One region of the Streptomyces sp. NBC_01314 genome, then DNA from elsewhere that is predicted to be linked to it. Evidence: riboswitches for the same ligand, from Rfam matches in the RefSeq annotation. Region 1 holds a riboswitch; the other holds the start of a gene.
The links. A riboswitch is a leader RNA that binds a small molecule or an ion and turns the genes downstream of it on or off. The one in region 1 is predicted to bind thiamine pyrophosphate.

Region 1 (4,893 bases):
ACGCTGACGGGTCCGAGGGCGCATCGTCAACGGTGATGCCGAAATCGGAGGCCAGTCCAGCGAGCCCGGAGGCATAACCCTGACCGACTGCGCGGAACTTCCACTGCCCCGCCCGTAGATACAGCTCGCCGCCGATGAACGCGGTCTCCGTCCCAGCCTCCATGTGAAACCGCGCGATCTCGGTCTGTGTCGCGGCGTCCAGCAGCCTCAGGGTCAGCCCAGGCACCTGCCCGAACGTTCCGCCATCGGCCGACGCACACAGCACGACCCGCTCGACAGTGGGCTCGAGCGAGTGCAGATCCACCTCGACCGTGTCGGTCAGAACACCACCGGCACTCCGCTTTCCCAGGTGGACCACAGCATTCGAAGCATGCTGCGGCTGGTTGTAGAAGACGAAGTCACCGTCGTCGCGAACACGTCCGACACCGGTGAGCAGCAACGCCGAGGCGTCGACATCGGGTGTGCCGACTCCTCCGGACCACGTCAGTTCAACGCGCACCGTGGGAAATTCGACGGGAAGGTTGGCGCCCTTGCTCAGTGCTCTCGCTGTCATGGGGGCAGTCTGCCCGCCGAGAGAGCGGGAGGGCAGACCTGCTGAGGTCTTCAAGGGTGCGATGCCCCGAAGCACCAAGGCATCGCACCCCGATTCTCATTCCGCCAGCGGCAGATACACCCGGTTCCCGCTCTCCGCGAATTCCTTCGACTTCTGGAGCATCCCCTCAGCGATCTCCTTCTGCGAAGCCCCCTCGGCCGCCGCACCGCCGAACCGCTCTGCGATGCTCTGGCTGATCTTCATCGAGCAGAACTTCGGGCCGCACATGGAACAGAAGTGGGCCGTCTTGGCAGGCTCCGCCGGGAGCGTCTCGTCGTGGAACTCACGGGCCGTTTCGGGGTCGAGGGCCAGATTGAACTGGTCCTCCCAGCGGAACTCGAAGCGGGCGTCCGACAACGCGTCGTCCCACTCCTGTGCGCCCGGATGCCCCTTGGCGAGGTCCGCCGCGTGGGCCGCGATCTTGTAGGTGATGACGCCGGTCTTCACGTCGTCGCGATTGGGCAGTCCCAAGTGCTCCTTGGGCGTGACGTAGCAGAGCATCGCAGTGCCCCACCACGCGATCATCGCGGCGCCTATGCCCGAGGTGATGTGGTCGTACGCCGGTGCGACGTCGGTGGTCAGCGGGCCGAGCGTATAGAACGGAGCCTCATCGCAGATCTCCTGCTGCAGGTCGATGTTCTCCTTGATCTTGTGCATCGGGACATGTCCCGGGCCCTCGATCATGGTCTGTACGTGAAAACTCTTGGCGATCGTGTTGAGTTCCCCGAGCGTGCGCAGCTCCGCGAACTGCGCCTTGTCGTTGGCGTCCGCGATGGAGCCCGGCCGAAGTCCGTCGCCGAGGGAGTACGTGACGTCGTAGGCGGCGAGGACCTCGCACAGTTCCTCGAAGTTCTCGTAGAGGAACGACTCCTTGTGATGCGCCAGGCACCAGGCCGCCATGATCGAGCCGCCGCGCGAGACGATGCCGGTCTTGCGGTTCGCGGTGAGCGGCACATACGCGAGGCGCACGCCCGCGTGGACCGTCATGTAGTCCACACCCTGTTCAGCCTGTTCGATGACCGTGTCCTTGTAGATCTCCCAGGTCAGCTCCTCGGCCTTGCCGTCGACCTTCTCCAGCGCCTGGTAGAGCGGCACCGTGCCGATGGGGACGGGGGAGTTGCGCAGCACCCACTCGCGGGTGGTGTGGATGTTCCGGCCGGTGGAAAGGTCCATGACCGTGTCGGCGCCCCAGCGGGTCGCCCAGGTCATCTTCTCGACCTCCTCCTCGATGGAGGAGGTGACCGCGGAGTTGCCGATGTTGGCGTTGACCTTCACCAGGAACCGCTTGCCGATGATCATCGGCTCGGTCTCCGGATGGTTGACGTTCGCCGGCAGTACGGCCCTGCCTGCGGCGATCTCCTCGCGGACGACCTCCGGCGAAACGTTCTCCCGTACGGCCACGTACTCCATCTCGGGGGTGATCTCCCCACGTCGTGCGTACGCGAGCTGGGTCACCGCCCGGCCGTCACGACTGCGACGCGGCAGGCGTGGCCGGCCCGGGAACACCGCGTCGAGGTTGCGCAGTCCGCCACGCGGCGAGGTGTGCTTGATCCCGTCGTCCTCGGGGCGGACTGGACGACCCGCGTACTCCTCGGTGTCTCCCCGGGCGACGATCCAGTTCTCGCGAAGGGGGAGCAGTCCCCGCCTGACATCGGTCTCCGCTGTCGGATCGGTGTACGGGCCGGAAGTGTCGTACAGGGTGACGGACTGCCCGTTGGTGAGGTGCACCTGGCGGACCGGCACCCGCAGATCGGGGCGCGAGCCCTCGATGTACGACTTGTGCCAGCCGATGGACTTCCCGGCCTCCAGGGGCTGTTCGCCCTGGTTCCTTTCGCCCTCGGACGGGACAGATGTCCCGTCCGCCTGGCTGGAGGCAGGCGTGCGTGTGTCCTCGATGGTCATGAGACCTACTCCCTACGCCGGCATTACCCGGTAACAGGTTCAGCGGTCGACGCAGCGATTTCCGCCCGACGATGTTCCACGTGAAACATCGCGTCTGCGGAGGTCAACGCCCTCTCAGCCCGGTGCTCCGAGCTCCCGCGTGTGCAAAGGTGCCTCCACGCTAGCGGCAGATGTGGCGCGGTGAACAGTGGGCATCGCTCGTTCTTGCGATGATCGGTCGGTGACCACGACGCAGCAGCCCCCGCCTCCACCCCCCGAGCCGCCCCATGGCCATGGTCCCGGAAACGGCCACGGGCATGGGTCCGACGGTGGCCCCGGCTACGGTTCCGGCGGCCACGGCTCCGGAGGCGGCGAAGGCCCGTCCTCCGGTGGCGGCCACGGGCATTCCCACAGCCACAGCCACGGCCCCGCCGCGCCCGTTTCGCAGCACCTGCGCAAGGTCATCGCAGCGGTGCTGATCCCCTTCGCGACCGCGGTCGTCGTGGGCCTCGTCGTGCTCTGGCCCGGCGGCGCCCCGGCGCACGAGCGCACCGGCGTGGGCTTCGACCGGCAGACACAGCAGGCCACCGTCACCAAGGTCGACGAGGTCGACTGCTCGTCGGTGAACGCCTCGGGCGGCACCCCGACCGGCGACACGTCCACCGCCGAGGGCTCGTCCGCCCAACAGCAGGCCAACGGCACCTGCAAAAAGGCCACGATCCGGGTGGAGACCGGCGACGACAAGGGCCGTACGTTCACTGAGATCGTGCAGCCGGACCAGTCACGGCAGTTGGAGCAGGGCCAGGAGGTCGTGGTCGCGTACGAACCCGCCGCGCCCAAGGACCTGCAGTACTCGGTCACCGATGTGAACCGGAAGTTCCCGATGGCGCTGCTCGCCGGGATCTTCGCGCTCGCCGTCGTGGTGGTGGGCCGGATGCGCGGTGTCATGGCCCTGGTGGCGCTGGCCATCAGCTTCATGGTGCTGACCCTCTTCATCCTGCCAGCCATCCTGCAGGGCTCGAATCCGCTGGTGGTCGCGGTGATCGGAGCGAGCGCCATCATGCTGATCGCCCTCTACATGTGTCACGGGCTCTCGGCCCGAACATCCGTGGCGGTGATCGGCACCCTGATCTCACTGCTGCTGATCGGCCTGTTGGGCTCGGGATTCATCGGCTGGGCCTATCTGACCGGCAACACGGACGACAACACCGGTCTGATCCACGGGCTGTACCCGACGATCGATATGAGCGGTCTGCTGCTCGCGGGCGTCATCATCGGTTCGCTCGGTGTGCTCGACGACGTGACGGTCACACAGACGTCGGCGGTCTGGGAACTGCACGAGGCCAATCCGGCGATGGGCTGGCGAGGTCTGTACCGCGCGGGCATTCGGATCGGCAGGGACCACATCGCGTCGGTGGTCAACACCCTCGTCCTCGCCTACGCCGGTGCCGCGCTACCCCTGCTACTCCTCTTCTCGATCGCGCAGAGCAGCGTCGGCACGGTCGCCAACAGCGAGCTCGTCGCCGAGGAGATCGTGCGCACGCTCGTCGGCTCGATCGGCCTGGTGGCCTCGGTCCCGGTGACCACCGTGCTGGCCGCCCTGGTCGTCTCGGCCGACCGCCCGGGGGCCCCGGAACCGGCGGCGGCCGTGCCCGCTCCGGCCCGTGGGGGGAGGGGCCGCCGCCGCAAGCGCTGAAGCGTTACGGCACCCTGGCGCCGTAACGGTTCACCCCGCGCTCTGTTCCTCCGCCAGGATGCGGTCCAGAGCCTCGTCGAGCAGCGTGTCGAAGTCGGCGAGGGAACGCTCCTGCCCCAGCGGCACGAGCTTGTCCGTACGGTCCAGGAAGGCCACCAGCGGCGCCGTGCCGACCCGGAACATCGCCTGGTCGGTGCCCACCTGAAGCCGGATCAGGACCTCGCCGAACGTCTCCGGATCGGCGGGTGCGATGTGGACGTCCCCGTCCCCGCACGGCCGTCCCACGCCGTCGATGAGCAGCTCCCGCCCGAAGGCCCAGGTCACCGGAGCATCGCCCGGTAGGTGGAAGGTCAGCCGCACGGCATAGGGATCACAGGTCTCATAACGCAGCTCCACCGGGATGCGGAAGGAAAGCTCCTCCGAGACGAGGAAGCTCATCATGACCTCTGCCTGTACCGACTCGCGCATCGCCTACCCCGCCGTGTTCGTCGACTGGCCAGGAATCGTCCGCCTGACACCTCTGGAAGTTTGCTGAAAGTACACGAGAGATCACAAGGAGTGATTTTTCAGATGCTGATAGAGATGGCGAGTGTTCCTAGCAGCTTTCCGATCTCGGTCTGCATCTGACGGGCCACCGGCAGCAGCCGGTCCGCCTGGTGCGAGGGCAGCGAGATGGCGAGAGCCCCGGCGGTCGTCCCCGCCGTGATGGGAATCGCGGCGCAAA
Region 2 (4,893 bases), 2.2 Mb from region 1:
AAGGACCCCAGCGGCAGTGAACCGGGTGACGCCCTGAGCGCCTATGACGTCCTCGCGGACGGCTACGGGATCGAGGTCCATCTCAGCACCGGCAGGGTTGCGACCACCCGTGGCCACGGCTCCCCCTACTCCGTGACGGTCACGGGCAACCTGCCCGAGGACACGGGGTACACGATGTGGGTGTGCGTGGTGAAGGGCGACTTCTCGAAGTGCTCGGAGAAGTACACGGTGCGCTCCTGACCTGAACGTCGTGCCTGCGGCCCACCACGGGCCGCAGGCACGTCTGCCTCGGGTGGTACGGATGGCAAGGCGGACCGGTGCTCGGCGCGCTGGGCCACTCCCGTTGATCTGCGACACTGGTACGGCTATGCCTAAGCCCGGAGAACTCACATTCGTCGCCCCCCGCGGAGCCAAGAAGCCGCCGCGGCATCTTGCCGATCTCACGCCTGTGGAGCGTAAGGAGGCTGTTGCCGCGATCGGGGAGAAGCCGTTTCGCGCCAAGCAGCTGTCGCAGCACTACTTCGCGCGGTACGCGCACGACCCGGAACAGTGGACCGACATCCCCGCGGGTGCGCGCGCGAAGCTTCAGGATGCGCTGCTTCCGGAGCTGATGACGGTCGTGCGGCATCTGTCGGCCGACCAGGAGACGACGCGTAAGACGCTGTGGCGACTGTTCGACGGGACGCTCGTCGAGTCGGTGCTGATGCGGTACCCGGACCGGGTCACCATGTGCATCAGTTCGCAGGCCGGATGCGGGATGAACTGTCCCTTCTGTGCCACCGGGCAGGCCGGGCTCGACCGGAATCTTTCCACCGCCGAGATCGTCCACCAGATCGTCGACGGGATGCGGGCGCTCAGGGACGGCGAGATTCCCGGTGGGCCGGCGCGGCTCTCCAACATCGTCTTCATGGGGATGGGCGAGCCGCTCGCCAACTACAACCGGGTCGTCGGCGCCATTCGCCGGCTGACCGATCCGGAGCCGGACGGGCTCGGGCTCTCGCAGCGCGGGATCACCGTGTCCACGGTCGGGCTGGTGCCCGCGATCCACCGGTTCTCGGACGAAGGGTTCAAGTGTCGGCTCGCCATCTCGCTGCACGCCCCGGACGACGAACTGCGCGACACGCTCGTCCCCGTGAACACGCGGTGGAAGGTGCGCGAGGTCATGGACGCCGGGTGGGAGTACGCGGCCAGGTCCGGGCGTCGGCTGTCCATCGAGTACGCGCTGATCCGGGACATCAACGACCAGGCGTGGCGCGGTGACCGGCTGGGCCGGCTGCTCAAGGGCAAGCCGGTGCATGTGAACCTGATTCCGCTGAACCCGACTCCGGGGTCCAAGTGGACCGCTTCCCGGCCCGAGGACGAGAAGGCGTTCGTCGACGCCATCGCCGCCCATGGGGTGCCGGTGACCGTCCGGGACACCCGGGGCCAGGAGATCGACGGGGCGTGCGGGCAGCTGGCGGCCACCGAGAGGTAGGACCGGAGACAGGGCCCCCTGGCCACCGGTAGGAGTCGGAATCAGGCCACGGGGTACTCTGACCTTCGTACACATCTTCATATTCCGACAGGGGAGCGCCACAGCGCTGAGAGTGCGGCAAGCGGCCGCAGACCCTCTGAACCTCGCCCAGGTCATTCTGGGTAGGAAGTTCGGTCATCACTCAAGCTGTTGCGCCCTGCCCGGGAGCCTTCGGAAATCTCCGACGATCCCGGGCAGGGCCGCGTCTCTTCCTGGTCACCCCCAGGAGGAATCCAGTGCAGATCAGATCGTTCGTCGCCGCGGCTGTCGGCCTCGGGCTCGTCACGCTGTCCGCGTGCGGTTCCTCGTCCGACGACACAGGGTCGGGCGCTTCCAAGACCGTCACCCTCGTCAGCCACGGCTCCTTCGCCTACTCCAAGGACGTGCTGAAGGCGTTCGAGAAGGAGTCGGGGTACAAGGTCAAGGTCCTCAAGAGCGGGGACGCGGGGCAGGCCGTCAACCAGGCGATCCTGACCAAGGGCAACCCCCAGGGCGACGTCTTCTTCGGTGTCGACAACACGCTGCTGTCCCGCGCGCTCGACAACGGCCTCTTCCAGCCGTACGAGGCGAAGGGGCTCGACAAGGTCGGCGCCGAGTACCAGTTGGACAAGGACGAGCACCGGGTCACTCCCATCGACTCCGGTGACATCTGCGTCAACTACGACAAGGCGTACTTCAGCAAGAACAAGATCGAGCCGCCGCAGTCGTTCGACGATCTCGTCAAGCCCGAGTACAAGGACCTGCTCGTCACGGAGAACGCGTCCACCTCCTCACCGGGGCTCGGATTCGTCCTCGGTACGGCCGCGCGGTACGGGGACGACGGGTGGGAGGGCTACTGGGACAAGCTCAAGGCCAACGGTGTGAAGGTCGTCAACGGCTGGGAGCAGGCGTACTACCAGGAGTTCTCCGGGTCGACGGACGGCAAGAAGGCCGGGGGTGACCGGCCGCTCGTCGTGTCGTACGCCTCCTCGCCGCCCGCCGAGGTCGTCTACGCGGACCCGAAGCCGAAGACCGCGCCCACCGGGGTCGCGACCGGCACCTGCTTCCGGCAGATCGAGTTCGCGGGGCTGCTGAGCAACGCGAAGAACGCCGAGGGCGGCAAGGCGCTGATCGACTTCCTGATCTCGAAGAGGTTCCAGGAGGACATGCCGCTCAACATGTTCGTGTACCCCGTGGTCGAGGGGGCGTCCGTGCCCGCCGAGTTCACCGAGTACGGGCCCGCGGCGAAGGACCCGGCGACCATGGCGCCCGAGAAGATCGCCGAGAACCGTGACCAGTGGGTCAAGTCGTGGGCCTCGCTCGTACTGAAGTGACCGAGGAAGCCGAGGCGGCCGAGGAAGCTGAGGCGGCCAAGGAGGTCGTGGCCGTACCGCGTCGACCTCGCGGGCCGCGTCGGCGGGGGAGCGCGGCGCGGCTCTGGCTCATGGTGCTGCCCGTCGCGTTCTTCGGGGTGTTCTTCGCCTACCCCGTCGCCGCGATCGTCGTGCGGGGGCTGAAGGGCGACGGGACCTGGCACCTCGGGCGGATCGCGGATGTGGTGGGGGACCCCGGCATCCGGCATGTGCTGTGGTTCACCACCTGGCAGGCACTCGTCTCGACCGCGCTCACGCTGCTGATCGCGCTCCCTGGCGCGTATGTGTTCGCGCGCTTCGATTTCAGGGGCAAGGACATCCTGCGGGCGGTGGCGACCGTGCCGTTCGTGCTGCCGACCGTGGTCGTCGGTACGGCGTTCCTGGCGCTGGTCGGGCGCGGCGGACTCTTCGACGAACTGTGGGGCGTACGCCTGGACACCACGGTCTGGGCGATCCTGCTCGCGCATGTGTTCTTCAACTACGCGGTCGTCGTACGGACCGTCGGCGGGCTGTGGGCGCAGCTCGACCCGGGGCAGGAGGAGGCCGCGCGGATGCTGGGGGCGTCGCCGCTCTCGGCCTGGCGGAAAGTCACGCTTCCGGCGCTCGCACCCGCCGTGGCCGCCGCCGCGTTGATGGTCTTCCTCTTCACCTTCACCTCCTTCGGGGTGGTGCAGATCCTCGGCGGGCCGACCTTCTCGACGCTCGAAGTGGAGATCTACCGGCAGACCTCGGAGATCTTCGACCTCGCGACGGCCGCCGTGCTGACGCTCGTGCAGTTCGTCGCGGTCGGGGTCATCCTCGCCGTGCACGCGTGGACCGTACGGCGACGGGAGACCGCCCTGCGGCTGGTGGACGCGTCGCTCACCTCCCGACGACCGCGTGGGGCGGGGCAGTGGGCACTGCTGGGCGGGGTCCTCGCCACCGTCGTCGTGCTGATCCTGCTGCCGCTGGGCGTGCTGGTGGAGCGGTCGCTCGACGCGCCGGGGTCCGCGTTCGGCTACTACGAGGCGCTGACCGGCGACGACAGTGGGATCTTCCTGGTGGCACCGATCGAGGCGGTCGGGAACTCGCTCACGTACGCGCTCGCCGCGACCGTCATCGCCCTGTTGATCGGCGGGCTCGCCGCCGCCGCGCTCACCCGGCGTGCCGGCCGTCTCGTCCGTGGTTTCGACGCGTTGCTCATGCTGCCGCTCGGGGTGTCCGCGGTGACCGTCGGCTTCGGGTTCCTGATCGCGCTGGACGAGCCGCCTCTCGACCTGCGGTCCTCCTGGATCCTGGTGCCGCTCGCCCAGGCCCTGGTCGGCGTCCCCTTCGTCGTACGGATCATGCTGCCCGTGCTGCGCGCGGTGGACGAGCGGCTGCGGGAGGCGGCGGCCGTGCTCGGGGCGTCGCCGTGGCGGGTGTGGCGGGAGGTCGATCTGCCGATGGTGCGACGGGCGCTGCTGATCGCGGCCGGGTTCGCCTTCGCCGTGTCGCTCGGTGAGTTCGGGGCGACCGTGTTCATCGCTCGGGCCGACAACCCGACGCTCCCGGTCGCCGTGGCACAGCTCCTCGGTCGTCCCGGTGACCTCAACTACGGCCAGGCCATGGCCCTTTCGACGATTCTGATGGTGGTGTGCGCGGTGGCCCTGCTGGTGCTGGAGCGCCTCCGTACCGATCGTACGGGGGAGTTCTGATGTTGCTCGGGCTTGAGAACGCGACCGTGCGGTTCGACGGACGGCCCGTGCTCGACGCGGTCGATCTGGAGGTCGCGGAGCACGAGATCGTGTGTGTGCTGGGGCCGAGCGGCAGCGGCAAGTCGACGCTGCTGCGGGTCGTCGCGGGGCTCCAACCGCTCGACGGCGGACGGGTGTTGTTGGATGGGCGGGACCAGCGGGGTGTGCCCGCCCATAAGCGCGGTGTGGGCCTGATGTTCCAGGACCACCAGCTCTTCCCGCAGCGGGACGTGGCCGGCAACGTCGCCTTCGGTCCCCGCATGCATGGCGCGGCGAAGGATGAACGAGCCGTACGCGTAAGGGAGTTGCTGGA

Region 2: it holds a riboswitch for thiamine pyrophosphate, as region 1 does, so the genes downstream of both, OG622_RS15240 (thiamine ABC transporter substrate binding subunit) here and thiC (phosphomethylpyrimidine synthase ThiC) in region 1, are expected to answer to the same signal.

The regions. Positions count from the first base shown of each region.
Region 1 is NZ_CP108394.1:5,728,881-5,733,773, reverse strand. Features, by position in the region: gene OG622_RS25145 (VWA domain-containing protein) at 1-553, opposite strand, end outside; gene thiC (phosphomethylpyrimidine synthase ThiC) at 650-2,494, opposite strand; TPP riboswitch at 2,487-2,643, opposite strand; gene OG622_RS25135 (YibE/F family protein) at 2,715-4,169, shown strand; gene OG622_RS25130 (SsgA family sporulation/cell division regulator) at 4,200-4,637, opposite strand; gene OG622_RS25125 (IclR family transcriptional regulator) at 4,736-4,893, opposite strand, start outside.
Region 2 is NZ_CP108394.1:3,497,537-3,502,429, reverse strand. Features, by position in the region: gene OG622_RS15250 (hypothetical protein) at 1-240, shown strand, start outside; gene rlmN (23S rRNA (adenine(2503)-C(2))-methyltransferase RlmN) at 368-1,474, shown strand; TPP riboswitch at 1,554-1,660, shown strand; gene OG622_RS15240 (thiamine ABC transporter substrate binding subunit) at 1,750-2,826, shown strand; gene OG622_RS15235 (ABC transporter permease) at 2,937-4,541, shown strand; gene OG622_RS15230 (ABC transporter ATP-binding protein) at 4,541-4,893, shown strand, end outside.